3 regions of the Streptomyces sp. NPDC102279 genome follow, and region 2 is predicted to be linked to each of the others. Evidence: riboswitches for the same ligand, from Rfam matches in the RefSeq annotation. Region 2 holds a riboswitch; each other region holds the start of a gene.
The links. Region 2 has a riboswitch for cobalamin ahead of metE (5-methyltetrahydropteroyltriglutamate--homocysteine S-methyltransferase). Riboswitches for the same ligand answer to the same signal wherever they lie in the genome.

Region 1: linked by a shared signal. The riboswitch ahead of ACIRQH_RS02565 (CbtB-domain containing protein) and the one ahead of metE (5-methyltetrahydropteroyltriglutamate--homocysteine S-methyltransferase) in region 2 are both predicted to bind cobalamin.
Region 3: linked by a shared signal. The riboswitch ahead of ACIRQH_RS25620 (ribonucleoside-diphosphate reductase subunit alpha) and the one ahead of metE (5-methyltetrahydropteroyltriglutamate--homocysteine S-methyltransferase) in region 2 are both predicted to bind cobalamin.

Annotation. Positions count from the first base shown of each region.
Region 1 is NZ_JBIWLU010000001.1:609,484-615,847, forward strand. Features, by position in the region: gene ACIRQH_RS02555 (PAS domain S-box protein) at 1-2,644, opposite strand, end outside; gene ACIRQH_RS02560 (CbtA family protein) at 3,166-3,924, opposite strand; gene ACIRQH_RS02565 (CbtB-domain containing protein) at 3,946-4,167, opposite strand; cobalamin riboswitch at 4,208-4,354, opposite strand; gene ACIRQH_RS02570 (enoyl-CoA hydratase/isomerase family protein) at 4,463-5,563, opposite strand; gene ACIRQH_RS02575 (hypothetical protein) at 5,916-6,098, opposite strand; gene ACIRQH_RS02580 (cupin domain-containing protein) at 6,184-6,364, opposite strand, start outside.
Region 2 is NZ_JBIWLU010000004.1:25,932-32,295, reverse strand. Features, by position in the region: gene ACIRQH_RS09960 (FBP domain-containing protein) at 1-225, opposite strand, end outside; gene ACIRQH_RS09955 (TetR/AcrR family transcriptional regulator) at 297-866, shown strand; gene ACIRQH_RS09950 (GDSL-type esterase/lipase family protein) at 958-2,142, shown strand; cobalamin riboswitch at 2,294-2,513, shown strand; gene metE (5-methyltetrahydropteroyltriglutamate--homocysteine S-methyltransferase) at 2,675-4,993, shown strand; gene ACIRQH_RS09940 (hypothetical protein) at 5,131-5,910, opposite strand; gene ACIRQH_RS09935 (oxidoreductase) at 6,207-6,364, shown strand, end outside.
Region 3 is NZ_JBIWLU010000010.1:82,120-88,483, reverse strand. Features, by position in the region: gene ACIRQH_RS25640 (extracellular solute-binding protein) at 1-864, opposite strand, end outside; gene ACIRQH_RS25635 (GntR family transcriptional regulator) at 1,361-2,125, shown strand; gene ACIRQH_RS25630 (DUF3311 domain-containing protein) at 2,332-2,592, shown strand; gene mctP (monocarboxylate uptake permease MctP) at 2,589-4,199, shown strand; cobalamin riboswitch at 4,503-4,650, shown strand; gene ACIRQH_RS25620 (ribonucleoside-diphosphate reductase subunit alpha) at 4,785-6,364, shown strand, end outside.

The DNA.
Region 1 (6,364 bases), on a different contig from region 2:
AGTCGCGCCCGATGGCCGCCGCGCGCACGTCGAGGGGAAGGTCCACGGTGGCGGTCGCGGCGGGCAGCCGCGTGATGAGGAGGGTGACGTCGTCGTCGTGCTCCGCGGGATCGGGGATGAAGGTGTTCACCAGGTGGTCGGCGATGTCCTCGGTGGTGCGGTTGTCGGCGAACCCGGCCTGCAGCTCGGCTTCGAGCGTCTTGAGCCCGGTTTCGAGGTCGTGGTGGTGCGACTCGACGAGCCCGTCCGTGTAGAGGACCAGTGCCGAGCCGGCCGGCACCTCGACCGTGGTCTGCCGATGCGGGACGCCGCCGACACCGAGGGGAACGCTGATCGGCGCCTGGACCTGGTGCACCTGTGTGTCGGGAGTGACCAGGAGAAGGGGGAGATGGCCTGCCGAGCAGAGCGTGATCTCGTTGCGCACCAGGTCGATGACGAGATAGCAGCACGTCACGATCTGGTCGGCCAGGTCCTGCACGACGGTGTCCAGCGCCTGCATCACCTCCTCCGGCGACAGCCGGGCCTTGGCGAGGGCGTGCGCCGCCGGCCGCAACTGGCCCATGACCGCCGCCGCTTCGAGACCGCGGCCCATGACGTCGCCGACGAGGATGCCCACCCTTCCCGCGGCCAGCGGAATCAGGTCGAACCAGTCGCCGCCCATACCCGCTCCCTGCACCGAGGGGAGGTAGCGAACGGCCGTGGGAATCGCCGGTAGTTGGGGCGGCAGGGTCATCAGACCCCGTTGGAGCGTCGACGCGATCGTGCGCTGCCGCTCGTACTGCTGACGGCGGCGCGCCTCCTGCCGCTTGCGGTCGCTGATGTCCCGGATACTGGCCGATGTGCCCATCACGGTGCCCGTGTGGTCCACGGTCGGCCAGACGGTGAGTTCCACGTCGATCAGCCGGCCGTCCTTGGTCCGGCGCACACTCTCGAAGTGGTCGACCCTCTCGCCGTCACGCAGCCGCGCCAGAAGCTGGGCGGTCTCGTCCTCCCGGCCGACGGGCAGCAGGATGTCCGCACTCCGGCCGATCGCCTCGTCCGGTCGGTAGCCGAAGATGCGCTGGGCCGCGGCGTTCCAGAAGGTGAAGGTCCGGTCGGAGGCCACCGACACCATGGCGTCCTCGCAGGACTCCACCATGGCGGCGAGTTCGATCAGCTGACTCTCCGCGCGGCGACGGGCCGTGACGTCGCGGATGGAGGCGATCACCACCACACCCTCTTCGGTCCGGAGCGGGTTCAGCGCCGTCTCCACGGGGAATTCCTCACCGTTCTTGCGCCGTCCGTGAAGTCTCGGTCCTCCGCACAGGGGCGAGGCGACGGGCGAGTCGGCGAAGGCCCTCCGGTGGGCGACGTGTGCGCGATGCCGGTGCTCGGGCACGAGCAACTCGACGGTGCGGCCGAGCAGTTCCTCGCGGGTGTAGCCGAACATCGCCTCGGTCTGGGCGTTCACCAGCACGATGTCGCCGGACCGGTCGACGATGACGACGGCGTCGGGTGTGGCTTCCAGCAGGGCTCGGAATCGCTGCTGCAGGCGTTCCTTCTCCCGCTGTGCGTCGGCCCGCTCGGTGATGTCGGTGGAGACGCCTCCCACCGCGTAGGTCTCGCCCGCTTCGTCGGCCACCGGGAAGAGACTGGTCAGAAAGCGGCGGGCGGTCCCGTCCGCCGACGTCCAGGTGGATTCGAACTGAATGGCCCGGCGGGACGCACCGGTCAACTGGTCCCTGTGGCCCACGGGGCCGGGCAGGGGATCGGCGTCCGCCGCGTCCGCCGTCGGGACGGGTCCGCTGCCGAAGACCCGTTCGAACTGGCTGTTGACGGCCAGATAGCGTCCGCGGAGATCGCGGAGGAACACGATCGCGGGGGTGTGGTCCATGACGGTGCGCAACTGCGCGTAGGCCCTTACGGCCCGCTCGGCGCGGGATCGGCCCTGCTCCAGCCGATCCGCCGTGGCCAGTGCCAGAAAGGCCAGGGTCCCGGTGACGACGATGTTCCCGGTGACCAGCAGGGTGAAGCCCAGCCGTGTGCCGTACCAGCCGAGATCGTGACCCCTCAGACCCAGCCAGCCGAGCGCCGGCGGCACCATCAAGGTGACCACCAGCATGCGTTGCCCCAACATCGCCGTCGTGCTGCGCTGCGTGACCAGCCGGGCCGGCCCGCCCTCGGGCAGCGCCAGGAAGCTGCCGATGCCGAGCAGCGTCAACCCGATCGCGGTGGGCAGCGCCATCCCCGTGTACTGGCCGAAGCGCTCCAGCTCGGACACCTCGTTGACGAAACCGTAGAGGCGCAGCAGGCCGACGAGCGCCACCACGAGCGAGACGACCTGCGCGATGCCGGACGCCCGACGACGGCTCGTGAGGAGAACCAGCTGAGCCAGCGACTCCAGGGCGATCCCCACAGCGGTGTTGAGGGCCATCCGCCCGGGGGGCACCACGACGGGCGCACCGCCCCGGTCGAGGAACAGTAGTTGGTCGACCCCGAGATCGAGGTTCAGGCCGTATTCCAGAAGCGTCGTTCCCGCGACGGCGGCGGCCGTCGCGGCGCAGACTCCGACGGCGGCGCGCACCCGGCGTCCCGGGTGTGGGTGAGCCAGTCCGAGGAGGCCGAGGGACAGCAGCAGCAGGGACACCGCGCTGTTGGGTTTCATGACCGCCTGTTGTGAGACGAAGCTCTTGAAGGCCCCCACCTCGAACATCCAGCCGGCAAGTCCCAGAATCGATACGGCAAGAGCGCCGACTGCCGCCGCCACGGCAGTTCTTCGAGCAACAGCCACCGCGGGTGACGCGGGTCCGGCCCAACGCGCCTGCGGACGGTCACCGATCCGCCTTCCAGAACTTTCCAATGCGCCGTTCTCCTGGCCGGTCGTTGCGGGACGCCGCCCCCGGCGTCCCTCGCAGGCCCACCCGGCTCGCGGCCGCTCCTTCCGACGGCACACGTACGGGTCACGGGCCGACAAGCCATCGGCCGAGCCAGGGAGACACGCTAGCCAGCATTGACGGCCTTCACCTGGGAAGATGCCTAATTCCACTCAATAGGAACCAGTGGTCCACTTTTGACCGATAAGGATCGCCCCGCGTCGACCGGATGCGAGGGACGAACGAAGCCCCGCGCAACGCGAAGGGGCTCCCACACACGGGTGTGTGGGAGCCCCTTCGCGTTGCCGGGGTCTCAGCTCGCGGCCGGGACCGACCGCCCCGAACCGACGGCTGCGGGTTTCGGGTTCAGCAGGCGCTCGGCCAACTCACCGAAGACCAGGCCGAATCCGCCCCACAGAGCGGTCTGGATGGCCAGGGCCGAGAGCCGGAACCGCCACAACAGGGTGGCCGGGAAATCGTTGGGGACCTCGTTGATCACGGGCAGGAACTCGTAGGCCAGGCCGATCACGACGGCGAAGGCGGCCACCGCGACGACGGTCGCGTACCAGGTGCCGGTCCTCGGAGCGAGCCGTTTGCCGAGGATGGTGGCGGCGACGGCCAGCAGCACGCTGAGGACCATCATCAGGAAGTACAGGGTCGTCCGCTTGCCGATGGTGTCGGGGTCGCCGACCGACGGCGGGTTGGCCGGGTACTTCAGGAAGGGCACGACGTAGACGGCCAGCAGTGCGCTGCCCGACAGCAGGAGAGCGGTCGCGCGTGCTCCGAACCGGCCCACGCGGCCGAGGGCGAAGCAGTAGGCGAGCGCGGCGATGCCGCCGAAGGCGATGCCGTAGAGCAGGACACCGGTGGCCAGGCCGGCGGTGGACTGCAGGCTGCGGGAGACGAGTTCGACCTCGTGCTCGTGGGCGTGTGCGTGCGCCTCCTCGAAGCCGATGGCGCTGTCGACGCTCGGTTCACCGAGGAAGTAGGCGACCACCAGCGCGAGCACGCCGGCCGCGAGGCCGGCGAGCATGCCGCGCACGAGCAGGTTTCTTACCGTTGCGGAGTTCATGAGTGTGCTCTGTCCCTCGCGTCAGTGGCAGGGGAAGCCGAGCAGGTGGCGGGCGTCGTGCACCCACTCGTGGACGTTCTCGCCCGAGACGACGGCGGTGGCGCCCTGTTCAGCGCCGACGAAGTAGAGCAGGACCAGCATCAGGATGCCGAAGAAGACCGCCCAGGGAGCAATCGCCTTCAGCGGCAACTTGGCGGGTACTACGGGGGTGGTGGCTGTCGGCTGGGCGACGGTCTGCGCCATGGCAGGACCTCCTCGGGAGTTCGCGTCCCATCTCGGTGGTGCACTGGATGACGCCTACGGGTCTGACTTGCGAGGCGTCCAGCGTGCTGGAGCGTCTCGTTCACAGTGGCGCGACCGTGCCGGATTTCCCACCGGCTTCCGTCCTGACGTCATCGATATCTGACCGACCGTACCGCGTGGCGAGTACATGGCCAAGACCGCCCCACCTGGCGTGATCTTCCTCTCGCACCAGGTGGCCGGTCGGCGGGGGCGGTGGGTGAACGGCTCACCCGGCCCCGGCGTTCGGCTGAAGCCGTCACGCGCCCGCTCCGCCCGCCTCCGTGGCGATACCGGTTACCACGAGCCCGAGTTCGCGTTCGCCGAGCGGGGCGAAGAAGCGCTCGACGTCCGCGTCGGTCACCTCGGCGAGGGTGGCCGGGGTCCAGCGCGGGTCGCGGTCCTTGTCGATGATCTGTGCCCGGACGCCCTCCACCAGGTCGGGAGCGGTCAGGAACGCGCACGAGACGCGGTACTCCTGGTTCAGGACGTTTTCCAGTGGGCCCGATCGACGGACCCGGCGCAGCGAGGCCAGGGTGACTTTCAGCGCGGTGGGCGATCGACTGAGCAGTGTCTCCGCCGCCTCCTTGGCCGCGGGATCCCCGAAGGCGTCCAGCCGCCGGAGGATCTCCTCCACGGTGTCGGCCGGGTAGCAGGTGTCGATCCACTCGCGGCAGTCCGTCAGCGGGGCGTGGGGCGGCTGCCGCGTGTGACGGGCCAGGACCTCCCGTACGGGCCGGTCCGCCAGCTCGGCGAGGAACGCGGGGAGGGCGGCCGACGGGACGAAGTGGTCGGCGAGGCCGCACAGCAGGGCGTCGCCGGCGGTGACCGACGTGCCGGTCAGGGCGAGATGGGTGCCCAGCTCGCCCGGGGCGTGGGCGAGCAGGTGGGTGCCTCCGACGTCGGGGACGAAGCCGATACCGGTCTCCGGCATGGCGATCCGCGAGCGCTCGGTGACGATCCGGACGCTGCCGTGCGCGGAGACGCCGACGCCGCCGCCCATGACGATGCCGTCCATCACGGCCACGTACGGCTTGGGGAAGCGGGCGATGCGGGCGTTGAGGTGGTACTCGTCGCGCCAGAACGCGGCGGACGCGGTGCCGTCCCCGTCGCGTGCGTCGTCGTGGACGACGCGGATGTCCCCGCCCGCGCACAGGCCCCGGTCTCCGGCGCCGGTGATGACGACGGTCTCGACCGACGGATCGTGCTCCCAGGCGGTGAGGGCCCTGTCGACGAGGTGCACCATCTCGTGGTTCAGGGCGTTCAGGGCCCTCGGCCGGTTGAGGATGATGTGGGCGGCCCGTCCCTCGGTGCGCACCAGGACGGAGGGTTCGGCGGCGTGTTCCTCGGTGCCGTTCATCGGAGAACCTCCGTCGGGCCGTGGGCCACGATGTCGTGCATGATCTCGTTCGTTCCTTCCGGGGCCGGGTGGAAAGCGCAGCTCGGTGACGATCTTCTCAGCGCCCGCGACGGCCGGGTGAGTCGGTTCCTTCGAGCGGGTGCGGGGCGTCATCGGAGACCGGGTACCCCGGTCGCTCACGCAGGCGGCGGACACCCGGCGGGCGACGGCCGGACGCCCGGTGTTCAGCGTGCCTGCGCCGTCCGCAGGTCGATGCCGCGGGCGGAATCTGAACGGCCGTTGCGGCAGGACTCGGTGAGGACGTAGGCGGGTTGCCGAGCTTCTTCAAGGCGCCGGGGTGAAGCCGTCGTCCTCACGGAAGCCCTAGTTCCAGCCGGCGAACACGAGGTCGGCGCGGGCGGCGAGGACGCTTTTCCTTGGTAAGCCGGTCCTCGGAAAGCTGGTCCTGGGAAAGCCACTTCACCTTCTCGTAGCCCTCCTTGCGGGGCACACCGGTCAGGTCGCCCTCGTCGTCAGGCATGGCGAACCCGGCCATGCGGTGGCGCTTCAGCGCCGTCGGCACCGGACCGGGCCGCGCAGGGGCGCGCGGACGAACGGTCCGGTACGGCGGACGCCTCCTGTCAGGCCTCTTCCTCGGTGCGCAGCACGTACAGCTCCGGCAGGTTGACCACGATCGCCTCCTGCGTGCTGCGGGCGATGACGACGACGGCCTCGTCCGCCGGGTCCGGGTTCTCCTCGCGGTGCGGCACGAACGGGGGCACGAAGATGTAGTCACCGGGCGAGGTGCGCAGCCGGATCTCC
Region 2 (6,364 bases):
CCCTGAGGCCTGGGCGGGGCAGCGCAGGACCAGTGCTCGGAGGCGGCCGTCGAACTCGGCCACGATGTAGGCGCGTTCAGGTGACTGGGGGTCGCGCCAGCCGAGGTAGTCGAGGTCTTCCCAGGGCCGGTCGGCCAGGTCGCGGGGGACGGAGAGGCGCTTCGCCTCGCCCTTCGTGCAGTTCACGAACGCGGCACGGATCTCTTGCTCGGTCAACGACTTCATGACACCTACGCTAATTTGCCTAAACCTATTAGGCAAATGCATAATCAGTTCTGCCAGAAGAGAGGATCGCTATGGTTCGCGCAGGACTGACCACGGAACGTCTGACGAGGGCGGGAGCCGAGCTGGCCGACGAGGTCGGCTTCGACCAGGTGACGGTCTCGGCGCTGGCCAGGCAGTTCGACGTCAAGGTCGCGAGTCTCTACTCGCATGTGAAGAGCTCACACGACCTCAAGACGCGGATCGCCCTGCTCGCCCTCGACGAACTCGCCGACCGGGGTGCGACAGCACTCGCCGGACGGGCCGGCAAGGACGCGCTGACCGCCTTCGCGAACGTCTACCGCGACTACGCGCGGGAGCACCCCGGCCGCTATGCCGCGGCGCAGCTCCGGCTCGACCCGGAGACGGCCGCCGCCAGCGCGGGCGTCCGGCACGCCCAGATGACTCGGGCGATCCTGCGGGGCTACGACCTGGTGGAACCCGACCAGACCCATGCGGTCCGCATGCTGGGCAGCGTGTTCCACGGCTATGTGAGTCTGGAGATGGCCGGCGGGTTCAGTCACAGTGCCCCGGACTCGCAGGAGAGCTGGTCACGCGTCCTGGACGCCCTGGACTCCCTGCTGCGGAACTGGCCCGCGACCTGACCGACGCGGTCGTACCGGCGAGGCCCACAGCCGTCGACGCCCCGCAGCCTGCGCACCGTACGCCTTCCCCGAACGACAGGCCGAGATCATCATGCAGAGCGAGCACGCCCGGATCACCACACCCATCACCGCCGACCTGGTGCGGGGCGCCATCGAGCTGCAGCGCACCGCCCTCGGTGTACTGCCCCACCGGCTCCCCGCACGGGCGCGTGCCCAGTGCGCCGACGGTCAGCTGGCCATGGCGGAGGCCCAGCCCTCGGGCGTACGGCTGGTCTTCAGCACGCGCGCCACGACCGTCGAGCTGGACACCCTGCCGACCAAGCGGGTCTACGTGGGCGCCCCGCCGCGGCCCGACGGGCTGTACGACCTCGTGGTCGACGGGCACCTTCTGGGCCGGTCGGCCGCTCCCGGCGGCAACACCCTCACCCTCGACATGACCACGGGATCGGCGACGACCACGCCCGGCCCGGTCGGCACCGTCCGTTTCACGGATCTGCCCACCGGGACGAAGGACGTCGAGATCTGGCTGCCGCACAACGAGAGCGCGGAACTCGTGGCCCTGCGCACCGACGCCCCCGTGGAGCCCGCACCGGACCGGGGCCGCAAGGTGTGGCTGCACCACGGCAGTTCGATCAGTCAGGGCTCCGACGCGGCGAGTCCCAGCACCACCTGGCCCGCGCTGGCCGCCTCGCTGGCCGGGGTGGAGCTGATCAACCTGGGACTGGCCGGCAGCGCTCTGCTGGACCCGTTCACCGCCCGCACCCTGCGCGACACCCCCGCCGACCTCATCAGCGTCAAGCTGGGCATCAACGTCGTCAACACCGACCTGATGCGGCTGCGGGCCTTCACTCCCGCCGTGCACGGCTTCCTGGACACCGTCCGCGAAGGTCATCCCACCGCACCGCTGCTCGTCGTCTCCCCGATCCTGTGCCCCATCCACGAGGACACTCCCGGCCCGAGCCTCCCGGACCTCGCGGCGCTCAGCAGCGGACGCCTGCGGTTCCGCGCCGCCGGCGACCCGGCCGAGCGCGCGAGCGGGAAACTGACGCTCACGATCATCCGTGCCGAACTCGCCGGGATCGTGGAACAGCGGGCCGCCGAGGACCCGAACCTGTACTACCTCGACGGGCGGGAGCTGTACGGGCAGACGGACGCCGCCGAGCTGCCGCTGCCCGACGCGCTCCACCCGGACGCCGCGACCCACCGGCGTATCGGCGAACGGTTCGCGAAGCTCGCCTTCGGCGGCACCCGGGGCTTCCCCGGCCCCTCCGCCTGAAGCCGGCGCCCGACGAGGGAATCCGGCCGCGTGTCACCCGGGCCGTCGGCCGCCCTCCGTGTGCCGGGTGACGTGCGCCGATACACGCCCGGACCTCTCGAACGACGGTCCGGGATGTGGGCGTTGTCCCCAGCACGGTGCTCGTCCGCATAGGCTGACGTCCGCAGCTGGTTCGCCCCGTCCGCCAGACGGGATGCGTCGTAAGAGGGAACCCGGTGAGAATCCGGGACTGCCCCGCAGCGGTGAGCGGGAACGACCGCCGTCATACGCACTGGGCCCGGCCGGGTCTGGGAAGCGACGGCCAGTAGGTGACCTCCGTCCGGAGGGCGTGCCCGCGAGTCCGAAGACCTGCCCGCTGCCCGTGCGCGACCCATCGCGCGCGGACATCCCGGTGACCTCGTGGGCGGGTCGGCGTACATACCTGGCAGGACCTCCGCGCTCCGGCGCGCCACCTCCTCCCGCCCGGTGCGTCACCCTTCGCGCTCACGTGTCCCATCGGGATCCAAGGAGACATCTCGCGAAGGAGATTTCCGTGACAGCCAAGACCGCAGCCGCGGCAGCACGGGCCACCGTGTACGGCTACCCCCGCCAGGGTCCGAACCGGGAACTGAAGAAGGCGATCGAGGGCTACTGGAAGGGCCGCGTCAGCGCCGACGCCCTCCGCGCCACCGCCGCCGAACTGCGCAGGTCCACCTGGCGGCAGCTGGCCGAGGCCGGCATCGACGACGTGCCGACCGGCGATTTCTCGTACTACGACCACGTCCTTGACACCAGCGTCATGGTCGGCGCCGTCCCCGAGCGCCACCGGGACGCCGTCGCCGCCGACGCCCTCGACGGCTTCTTCGCCATGGCCCGCGGTACCCAGGACGTGGCGCCGCTGGAGATGACCAAGTGGTTCGACACGAACTACCACTATCTCGTCCCCGAGTTGGGCCCGGACACCGTCTTCACCGCCGACTCCTCCAAGCAGGTCGCCGAACTCAAGGAGGCCCTGGCGCTCGGCCTGTCGGCCCGTCCGGTCCTGGTCGGCCCCGTCACCTATCTCCTCCTGGCCAAGCCCGCCCCCGGTGTGTCCGCGGACTTCGACCCGCTGACCCTCCTCGACCGGCTGCTGCCGGTCTACACCGAGGTGCTCGCCGACCTGCGCGCCGCGGGTGCCCAGTGGGTCCAGCTCGACGAACCGGCTCTCGTCCAGGACCGCACGAACGCCGAACTGAACGCCGCCGAGCGCGCCTACCGCGTCCTCGGCACTCCCACCGACCGTCCCAAGCTGCTCGTCGCGTCGTACTTCGACCGGCTCGGGGAGGCTCTGCCCGTTCTCGCCAAGGCCCCGGTGGACGGACTCGCCCTCGACTTCACCGACGCGGCCGCCGCCAACCTGGACGCGCTCGCGGCCGTCGGCGGTCTGCAGGGCAAACGGCTCGTCGCCGGTGTCGTCGACGGCCGCAACATCTGGGCCAACGACCTGGAGAAGTCCCTCGCCACACTGGGCACCCTGCTGGGTCTGGCCGGTCAGGTCGACGTGTCCGCGTCCTGCTCGCTGCTGCACGTGCCGCTGGACGCCGCCGTCGAGCGCGACATCGAACCGCAGGTCCTGCGCTGGCTCGCCTTCGCCCGCCAGAAGACCGCCGAGATCGTGACGCTCGCCAAGGGGCTGTCGCACGGCACGGACACCATCACCGGCGAACTCGCCGCCAACCGGGCCGATCTCGCCGCCCGGTCGGGCTCGGCGCTCACCCATGACCCGGCCGTGCGCGCCCGCGCCACCGCCGTGACCGACAGCGACGCCCGCCGCTCGCGGCCCTACGCCGAGCGGGCCGCCGCCCAGCGCGCCCACCTCGGCCTCCCGCTGCTGCCGACCACCACGATCGGCTCCTTCCCGCAGACCGCCGAACTGCGTGCCGCACGGGCCGACCTGCGTGCCGGACGCACCGACGTCGCCGGGTACGAGCAGCGCATCAGGACAGAGATCGGGGAGGTAATCGCCTTCCAGGAGAAGGCCGGTCTCGACGTCCTCGTGCACGGCGAGCCCGAACGCAACGACATGGTCCAGTACTTCGCCGAGCAGCTCACCGGCTACCTCGCCACGCGGCACGGCTGGGTCCAGTCGTACGGCACCCGGTACGTGCGTCCGCCGGTCCTGGCCGGCGACATCTCCCGGCCGGAGCCGATGACGGTGCGCTGGACGACGTACGCCCAGTCCCTCACCGACCGGCCCGTCAAGGGCATGCTGACCGGGCCGGTCACCATGCTCGCCTGGTCCTTCGTCCGCGACGACCAGCCGCTCGGCGACACCGCCCGGCAGGTCGCTCTCGCCCTGCGCGACGAGGTGAACGACCTGGAGGCGGCCGGTACTTCGGTGATCCAGGTCGACGAGCCCGCGCTGCGCGAGACCCTCCCGCTGCGCGTGGCCGACCGTCCCGCGTACCTGCGCTGGGCGACCGAGGCGTTCCGCCTCACCACCGCGGGTGTCCGGCCGGACACCCAGATCCACACCCACATGTGCTATGCCGAGTTCGGGGACATCGTCCAGGCGATCGACGATCTCGACGCCGACGTGATCAGCCTGGAGGCCGCACGCTCCCATATGCAGGTGGCCGGCGAACTCGCCGAGCACGGCTATCCACGCGAGGCCGGTCCGGGTGTCTACGACATCCACTCGCCGCGCGTGCCGAGCGCGGACGAGGCATCCGCCTTGCTGCGCAAGGGACTTGAGGCCATCCCGGCCGAGCGCCTGTGGGTCAACCCCGACTGCGGCCTGAAGACCCGCGGCTGGCCCGAGACCCGCGCCTCCCTGGAGAACCTGGTCAGCGCGGCCCGCACGGTCCGCGCGGAGCTGTCCGGGTCCTGACCCGCGAGGAACGCCGGCTGAGAGGCGCCCTTCAGGGCCTCTCAGCCGGCAACCGTAAACGCGCCCAGACGCAGGGGCCTTGGGCTTCGCCCACGACATCGGCCCCGGGGCGCGGGGTTTGTAACGGCCGTCAAAGCTCAGCCGGCCGAAGCGCTCTGAGTCGCCTCGCGTGCTTCGGTGAGGGCTCGCTGCCTGAGGTTGCCGCCGAACAACTGGATCGCGGTGGCGGCCAGGATGTCATCCCTGCCGATGGTCCGCCCGTCCCCCTTGCGGGCGGACAGGGCCCGGAAGGAATCCTTGGGGAGCGCGGGTGAGGCCGGTTCGCCCGACATCATGGGGATGACCGTACCGAAACGCTTGGCCCCGCCCTCGCGGACGACCATGGCCGCGTCCCGGGCGAGGTCCGTCAGGAACACGCTCGCGATTCCGTCCAGGTCGCGGACCATCGCCGGCACGGCCGTCGCCCCCTGGCCCCGCAACAGCTTCTTGACCCCTGCCTCGAACCTGTGGGCGCCGGCCACAGCACTCGGTTTGCGCGACCTGCTGCGCTTACGAGAAGGCACGATGACGCCCTCGGCGTCGTACAGGACACCGGTCAGGCCTTGAAACGTCGGGCTGTGGTCGTACCACTTGGCCGCCACCTCCAGCTCGACGTTCCGGTCGATGGCCGAGAGGAGGTCCCCGGGAATCAGCTTCTTCCGGGCCTCCTCCGCCGCGGCCCTCCTCGCGCCGTCGATGATCTCCGTCAGCACTGTCCGCGTCACCGACGCGGCGGCCCACGCGGCCGGCCGAGAGACGTGCATCGGGGTCACGTCGCTGAACACCGCTTTGACGAGGGAAGGCTTGAACGGCGAGACATCCGTGACCCAGGCGGTCTCGGGACCGCCGCGCTCACGGCGTGCGGGCTGTGCCGTCATCGGAGGGAACGCCCCCTGCTGTCGGAGTTGTCGGAGGTCCACACTTCACCACGCGGACCCGCTCCCTTCCCCATCCTCCGTCGAAGCGGCACCCGGTCAAGGGTCTGACGGGCACGTCCCGACGGCCGGGCCGATGATCGCTGTACGGGCGGCCACGGCCGCACGACCCTTGGCAAGGATCGACGGACCAAGCCCTGAGGTCCTCACAACCGGCCCTCCATGAAGCCCCGTTCACGCTCCCACCGATTCCCCGTCGCGAAGATCGCACCTGGGCCCGGCGTACTAGGGTGACGATCGTGACGACGGAACGATGGGCACTGGGCGGCGACCTGAACGTCGCACGCATCGGCTACGGCACGATGAAACTGACCGGCTGGCCGCGGGGCGACCGGCCGGACCGGGAGACCGCGCTCGGCGTGCTGCGCCGCGCCGTGGAGCGCGGAGTGAACCACCT
Region 3 (6,364 bases), on a different contig from region 2:
CTTGTCGCTCTTCGGGTCCTCGGCGGTCGCGCCCTCCCAGGCGGCACCGAAGATCATGCTGGACTTGCCCTGGCCGTAGACGATGTAACGGTCGGACTCGTCCTTGGTCTTGTCGCCGTGCATGTACTTGTCGACGACGTTCTTGAACTCGGTGAGGCCCTTGACCGACTCGGGCGAGGAGAGGTTGGCCTTCCACTGGCCGCCCTCCTCCTTCGCGATGGAGCCGCCGGCGTCGTAGACGAAGGACATGGCCGCGTACCAGTCACGGGTGGGCTGGTACCAGGCGCTGAACTTGCTGCCCTCCTTCTTCTGGATCTTGTCCAGGGCGGAGGTGAGTTCCGCGTACGTCTTCGGCGGGGTCTTCACGCCGACCGAAGCCGCGACGTCCTTGCGCCAGTTGCCGACGCGGCCACCCGCGTAGTACGGCACGCCGTAGGTCTTGCCGTCGTAGGTGACGGAGGCCTTGAGGCCGTCCAGCCAGGCGTCCGAGTTCTCGAACTTCGACGTGTCCAGGGGAGCGAAGGCGCCCTTGACCATGTAGCCGAGCATCTCGGTGTTGCCCATCTCGACCACGTCGGGCGCCTTGTCGGTGGCGAGGACGGCGTCGAGCTTGGTGTTCTTGTCCGGCCAGCCGTAGTACTCGTGGTTGATCTTGATGCCGGGGTGCTTCGCCTTGACCGCCGCGTCGGCCGCCTTGACCAGCTCGGGCCAGTTGTTCTGCGCGTCGACCGTGAGCCAGACCGTCAGGGCCTTGGTGTCCCCGGCCTTGTCCGACCCCCCGGACTTGTCGTCACTGTCCCCGCACGCCGCGATGGAGAACATCATGCCCGCGATACCGATCGCGGCTATCAGCTTGCGCTTCACGCCACCCTCCTCAGGGATGCCACAAACCCCCCTGCTCCCCGCGGTGACATACGCCGTGTGACCGCCCGTGGGGCCGGGACTGGACCAATGGTGTAGACCAGTACGGGGAGCTTGGCCTAGACCTAGAGGGGTGTCAAGGGTGTGTAAGCCCGTCCAGTCGGCCGTTATGGGACCTACATATGCAAGGACCTTTAAGTAGGTAAGCGGCATAAATGGCGGGGGTGTTCGGGAACCCCCGGGAGACGGCGGCCGAACCGCCGGCACACCCCGGGTGACCCGCCCGTACGTCCCCCGGGAACCGCACCGCGGGCCCCCTCCGTAACGTCAAGCGCACGATCACGTCCACGCGATGGACTAGACCAACAGGAACGCCGACGGTATATAGAGGGGATCACGGAGCGTGCGGGGGACACTCGCACGACAAGCCGTGCCACGATGTGAGCCGTGACCGACGGAACGTCGGTCGCTTCGGCATCCGGAGCCGGGAAGGCGGAGCATGAGCACCGACGTCAGCAGTGCGGAGAACGAGGGTGGGGCGCCCATCCGTACCGCGCGCGTGCCCAAGTACTACCGGCTCAAGAAGCACCTGCTCGACATGACGGAGACCCTTCCGCCCGGGACACCGGTACCGCCCGAGCGCACGCTCGCCGCGGAGTTCGACACCTCGCGCACCACCGTGCGGCAGGCGCTTCAGGAACTGGTCGTCGAGGGCCGCCTCGAACGCATCCAGGGCAAGGGCACGTTCGTCGCCAAGCCCAAGGTCTCCCAGGCGCTCCAACTCACCTCGTACACCGAGGACATGCGCGCCCAGGGGCTCGAACCCACCTCGCAGCTTCTGGACATCGGCTACATCACCGCGGACGAGACACTCGCCGGTCTGCTCGACATCACGGCCGGCGGCCGGGTGCTGCGCATCGAGCGGCTGCGCCTGGCGAGCGGCGAGCCGATGGCGATCGAGACGACCCATCTCTCCGCCAAGCGCTTTCCCGCCCTGCGCCGCTCGCTGGTCAAGTACACCTCTCTCTACACCGCGCTCGCCGAGGTCTACGACGTCCATCTCGCCGAGGCCGAGGAGACCATCGAGACCTCGCTGGCCACCCCGCGCGAGGCCGGACTGCTCGGCACCGACGTCGGGCTGCCGATGCTGATGCTCTCCCGCCACTCGCTCGACAAGCTGGGCGAGCCGGTGGAATGGGTGCGGTCGGTGTACCGCGGCGACCGGTACAAGTTCGTCGCCCGCCTCAAGCGCCCGACGGACTGAGCCAGTCGGGGCGGCGCGCGACCGCCCGCCCGCCCGGACCGTGGGGAGCGCGACCGCTCCCCGCGGTCCCGCCGCTCCCGAGGCGTCGCCCGGCACGCACACCAAGCCTCCACACCGGCGCTCCGAGCAGGGGTTCCCTAAAGCTGAACCGTCGCCTAGATTGCCTGCGCGTTACACAGGTGATCGCGAGGGGACGGAGCCGCCGTATGTCAGATTTGCCCGAAGTGAAACCACCGGTGGTGACACCGGTCCGCGTGGTGATCGCGCTCTGCCTGGCCGCACCCTTCGTGGCGATGCTGTGGGTCGGTTCGTACGCCAAGACCGACCCGACCTTCATCGGCATCCCGTTCTTCTACTGGTACCAGATGCTGTGGGTGCTCCTCTCGACGGTGCTGACGGTGACCGCGCACCAGCTCTGGCGGCGTGACCAGCGGGCCCGCGCGGCCAAGGGAGGTACCGGAGCATGAACGACGGTGTGAACGGCGTCGCCCTCGGCGTCTTCATCTTCTTCTTCCTGGCCGTCACGGCCATGGGCTTCCTGGCCGCGCGCTGGCGCAAGGCCGACAACGAACACAGCCTCGACGAATGGGGCCTGGGCGGACGGTCGTTCGGCACCTGGGTCACCTGGTTCCTGCTCGGCGGCGACCTCTACACGGCGTACACCTTCGTCGCCGTCCCCGCGGCGATCTACGCGGCGGGCGCGGCCGGTTTCTTCGCCGTGCCCTACACGATCCTCGTGTACCCGCTGATCTTCACGTTCCTGCCCCGCCTGTGGTCGGTCTCCCACAAGCACGGCTACGTGACCACCTCGGACTTCGTGCGCGGCCGGTTCGGCTCCAAGAGCCTGTCGCTGGCCGTGGCCGTCACCGGCATCCTCGCGACCATGCCGTACATCGCGCTCCAACTGGTCGGCATCCAGGCCGTCCTCGACGTGATGGGCGTGGGCGGCGGCGAGAACACCAACTGGTTCGTCAAGGACCTGCCGCTTCTCATCGCCTTCGGCGTGCTGGCCGCGTACACCTACTCCTCGGGTCTGCGGGCCCCCGCGCTGATCGCGTTCGTGAAGGACACCCTGATCTACATCGTGATCGCGGTGGCCATCATCTACATCCCGATCAAGCTCGGCGGCTTCGACGAGATCTTCAAGGCGGCGGGCGAGAAGTACACGGCGGCCGGGGCCGGCGGGGTCGTTCCGCCCGCGGCGGGCCAGTGGACCTACGCCACGCTCGCGTTGGGCTCTGCTCTGGCGCTGTTCATGTATCCGCACTCCATCACCGCGACGCTGTCCAGCCGCAGCCGCGAGGTGATCCGCCGCAACACGACCATCCTCCCCCTCTACTCGCTGATGCTGGGCCTGCTCGCCCTGCTCGGGTTCATGGCCATCGCGGCCGGCGTGAAGGTGCAGAACGGCCAGCTCGCCATCCCCCAGCTCTTCGAGACCATGTTCCCCGACTGGTTCGCGGGCGTGGCCTTCGCCGCCATCGGCATCGGGGCGCTCGTCCCGGCGGCCATCATGTCGATCGCAGCGGCGAACCTCTTCACCCGCAACATCTACAAGGACTTCATCAAGCCGGACGCGACACCGAAGGAGGAGACCCGGGTCTCCAAGATCGTCTCGCTGCTGGTGAAGGTGGGCGCGCTGGTCTTCGTCCTGACGATGGACAAGACCGTCGCGATCAACTTCCAGCTGCTGGGCGGCATCTGGATCCTGCAGACCTTCCCCGCGCTGGTCGGCGGCCTGTTCACACGCTGGTTCCACCGCTGGGCGCTGCTGGGCGGCTGGGCGGTCGGCATGGTCTACGGGACGCTCGCCGCGTACGGGGTGGCCTCGCCGACGCAGAAGCACTTCGGCGGCAGTTCGAAGGAGATCCCCGGCATCGGGGAGATCGGCTACATCGGCCTCACGGCGTTCGTCATGAACGTGGTCGTCTCCGTCGTCCTCACCTTCGTCCTGCGGGCGCTCAAGGCGCCGGACGGCATCGACGAGACGTCTCCCGAGGACTACACGGTCGACGCGGGCGAGCCCGGCGTGACGACGAAGCTTCCGCCGGCCACGGCGGGCGCGAGCCACTAGGACACGCCACCCCGGGAACGGGGCGGGCAAGCGACGCACTGGCACGGGCCGCCGGAGAGGACATCCGGCGGCCCGTCGCCGTGTCCGTCCGGCGCAACCGCCCGCGTGGGCTCGGGAAGCCGGCCGACGCCCCCCGGGCGCACGGCCGTCGAGGACGACGGCGTGGGCGGCGGCGCGGACGGCGTGATCCGGAGCCCGACGACATCCGGCCGCTCACCTACGAGTTGACCCTCCGGCACGCTCCGTAGCGCTCTCCGGCACCGACACGACACAACATGTGGTGGTGCTCCCTGAGCCCGGCACAAGATGTATGCTCATGCTCGCTGTCGTCGCAGGGGAATCCGGTGCGAATCCGGAACTGTCCCGCAACGGTGTACTTGTGCGTGTTCGTGTATTGGACGTGCCCGCACAGGTCTCAGTCCGAGGACCTGCGGACAGCGCGCCCCGGCCACCCGGCCCGGGTGCCGACGACGTCCGGGCCTCGCGGAATGGGCCGGTGGACGCGGTGCGCTGGCTGCCCAGAAGCGCTTCCGTGTGCCCCCGTGCTCCCCGACAGGCCCCGTGCCGAGCGAGGGAGAGCCCCACGTGACCATCGCGCCAGCAGATCCGGCTTCAATCACCGCGCACCAGGCCCCGGTGGAGACCGACGGTCCCGGAGCCGCGCTGCTGCGGACCCTGACCGACCTCACCGCCGACCTCACCGACGCCGACCCCGGCAGGGTCGCCGCCGCGGCACTGCGTGGCCGGTCCGCCCGCGCCGACGAGGCCGAGCTGCGCGAACTGGCCACCGAGGCGGCCGCCGGTCTCATCTCCGAGGACCCGGTCTACTCCCGGCTCGCCGCGCGTCTGCTCACCATCAGCATCGCCGCGGAGGCCGCGTCCCAGGGCGTCACGACCTTCTCCGAGTCCGTCGCCGTCGGCCACCGTGAGGGCCTGGTCGCCGACCGCACCGCCGAGTTCGTCCGGCTGCACACCGCACGGCTCGACGCGCTGATCGACACGGAAGGCGACGACCGCTTCGGCTACTTCGGCCTGCGGACGCTGCACAGCCGTTACCTGCTCCGCCACCCCATCACCCGCAAGGTCGTCGAGACGCCCCAGCACTTCATGCTGCGGGTCGCCTCCGGTCTCGCCGAGGGCGACACGGCCCACGCCGTCGACGAAGTCTCCGCGCTCTACAGGCTCATGAGCCGGCTCGACTACCTCCCGTCCTCCCCCACGCTCTTCAACTCCGGTACGCGGCACCCCCAGATGTCGTCCTGCTACCTCCTCGACTCCCCGCTGGACGAGCTGGACTCCATCTACGACCGCTACCACCAGGTGGCACGGCTGTCGAAGCACGCCGGCGGCATCGGCCTGTCGTACTCCCGCATCCGGTCGCGCGGTTCGCTGATCCGCGGCACCAACGGGCACTCCAACGGCATCGTCCCGTTCCTCAAGACCCTCGACGCCTCGGTCGCCGCGGTGAACCAGGGCGGCCGGCGCAAGGGCGCGGCCGCGGTGTACCTGGAGACCTGGCACTCCGACATCGAGGAGTTCCTGGAGCTGCGCGACAACACCGGTGAGGACGCCCGGCGTACGCACAACCTGAACCTCGCCCACTGGATCCCGGACGAGTTCATGCGCCGGGTGAACGAGGACGGCGTCTGGTCGCTCTTCTCCCCCTCGGACGTGCCCGAGCTGGTCGACCTGTGGGGCGACGCGTTCGACGCCGCCTACCGCAAGGCCGAGGAGGCGGGCCTCGCGAAGAAGACCATCGCGGCCCGTGACCTGTACGGCCGCATGATGCGCACCCTCGCGCAGACCGGCAACGGCTGGATGACCTTCAAGGACGCCGCCAACCGCACCGCCAACCAGACGGCGGAGCCCGGCCACACCGTCCACTCCTCCAACCTCTGCACCGAGATCCTGGAGGTCACGGACGACGGGGAGACCGCGGTCTGCAACCTGGGCTCGGTCAACCTCGGCGCGTTCGTCGTCGGTGACGACATCGACTGGGAGCGGCTCGACGAGACCGTCCGCACCGCGGTCACCTTCCTCGACCGTGTCGTCGACATCAACTTCTACCCGACCGAGCAGGCGGGGCGCTCCAACTCCCGCTGGCGCCCGGTCGGTCTGGGCGCGATGGGCCTGCAGGACGTCTTCTTCAAGCTGCGGATGCCCTT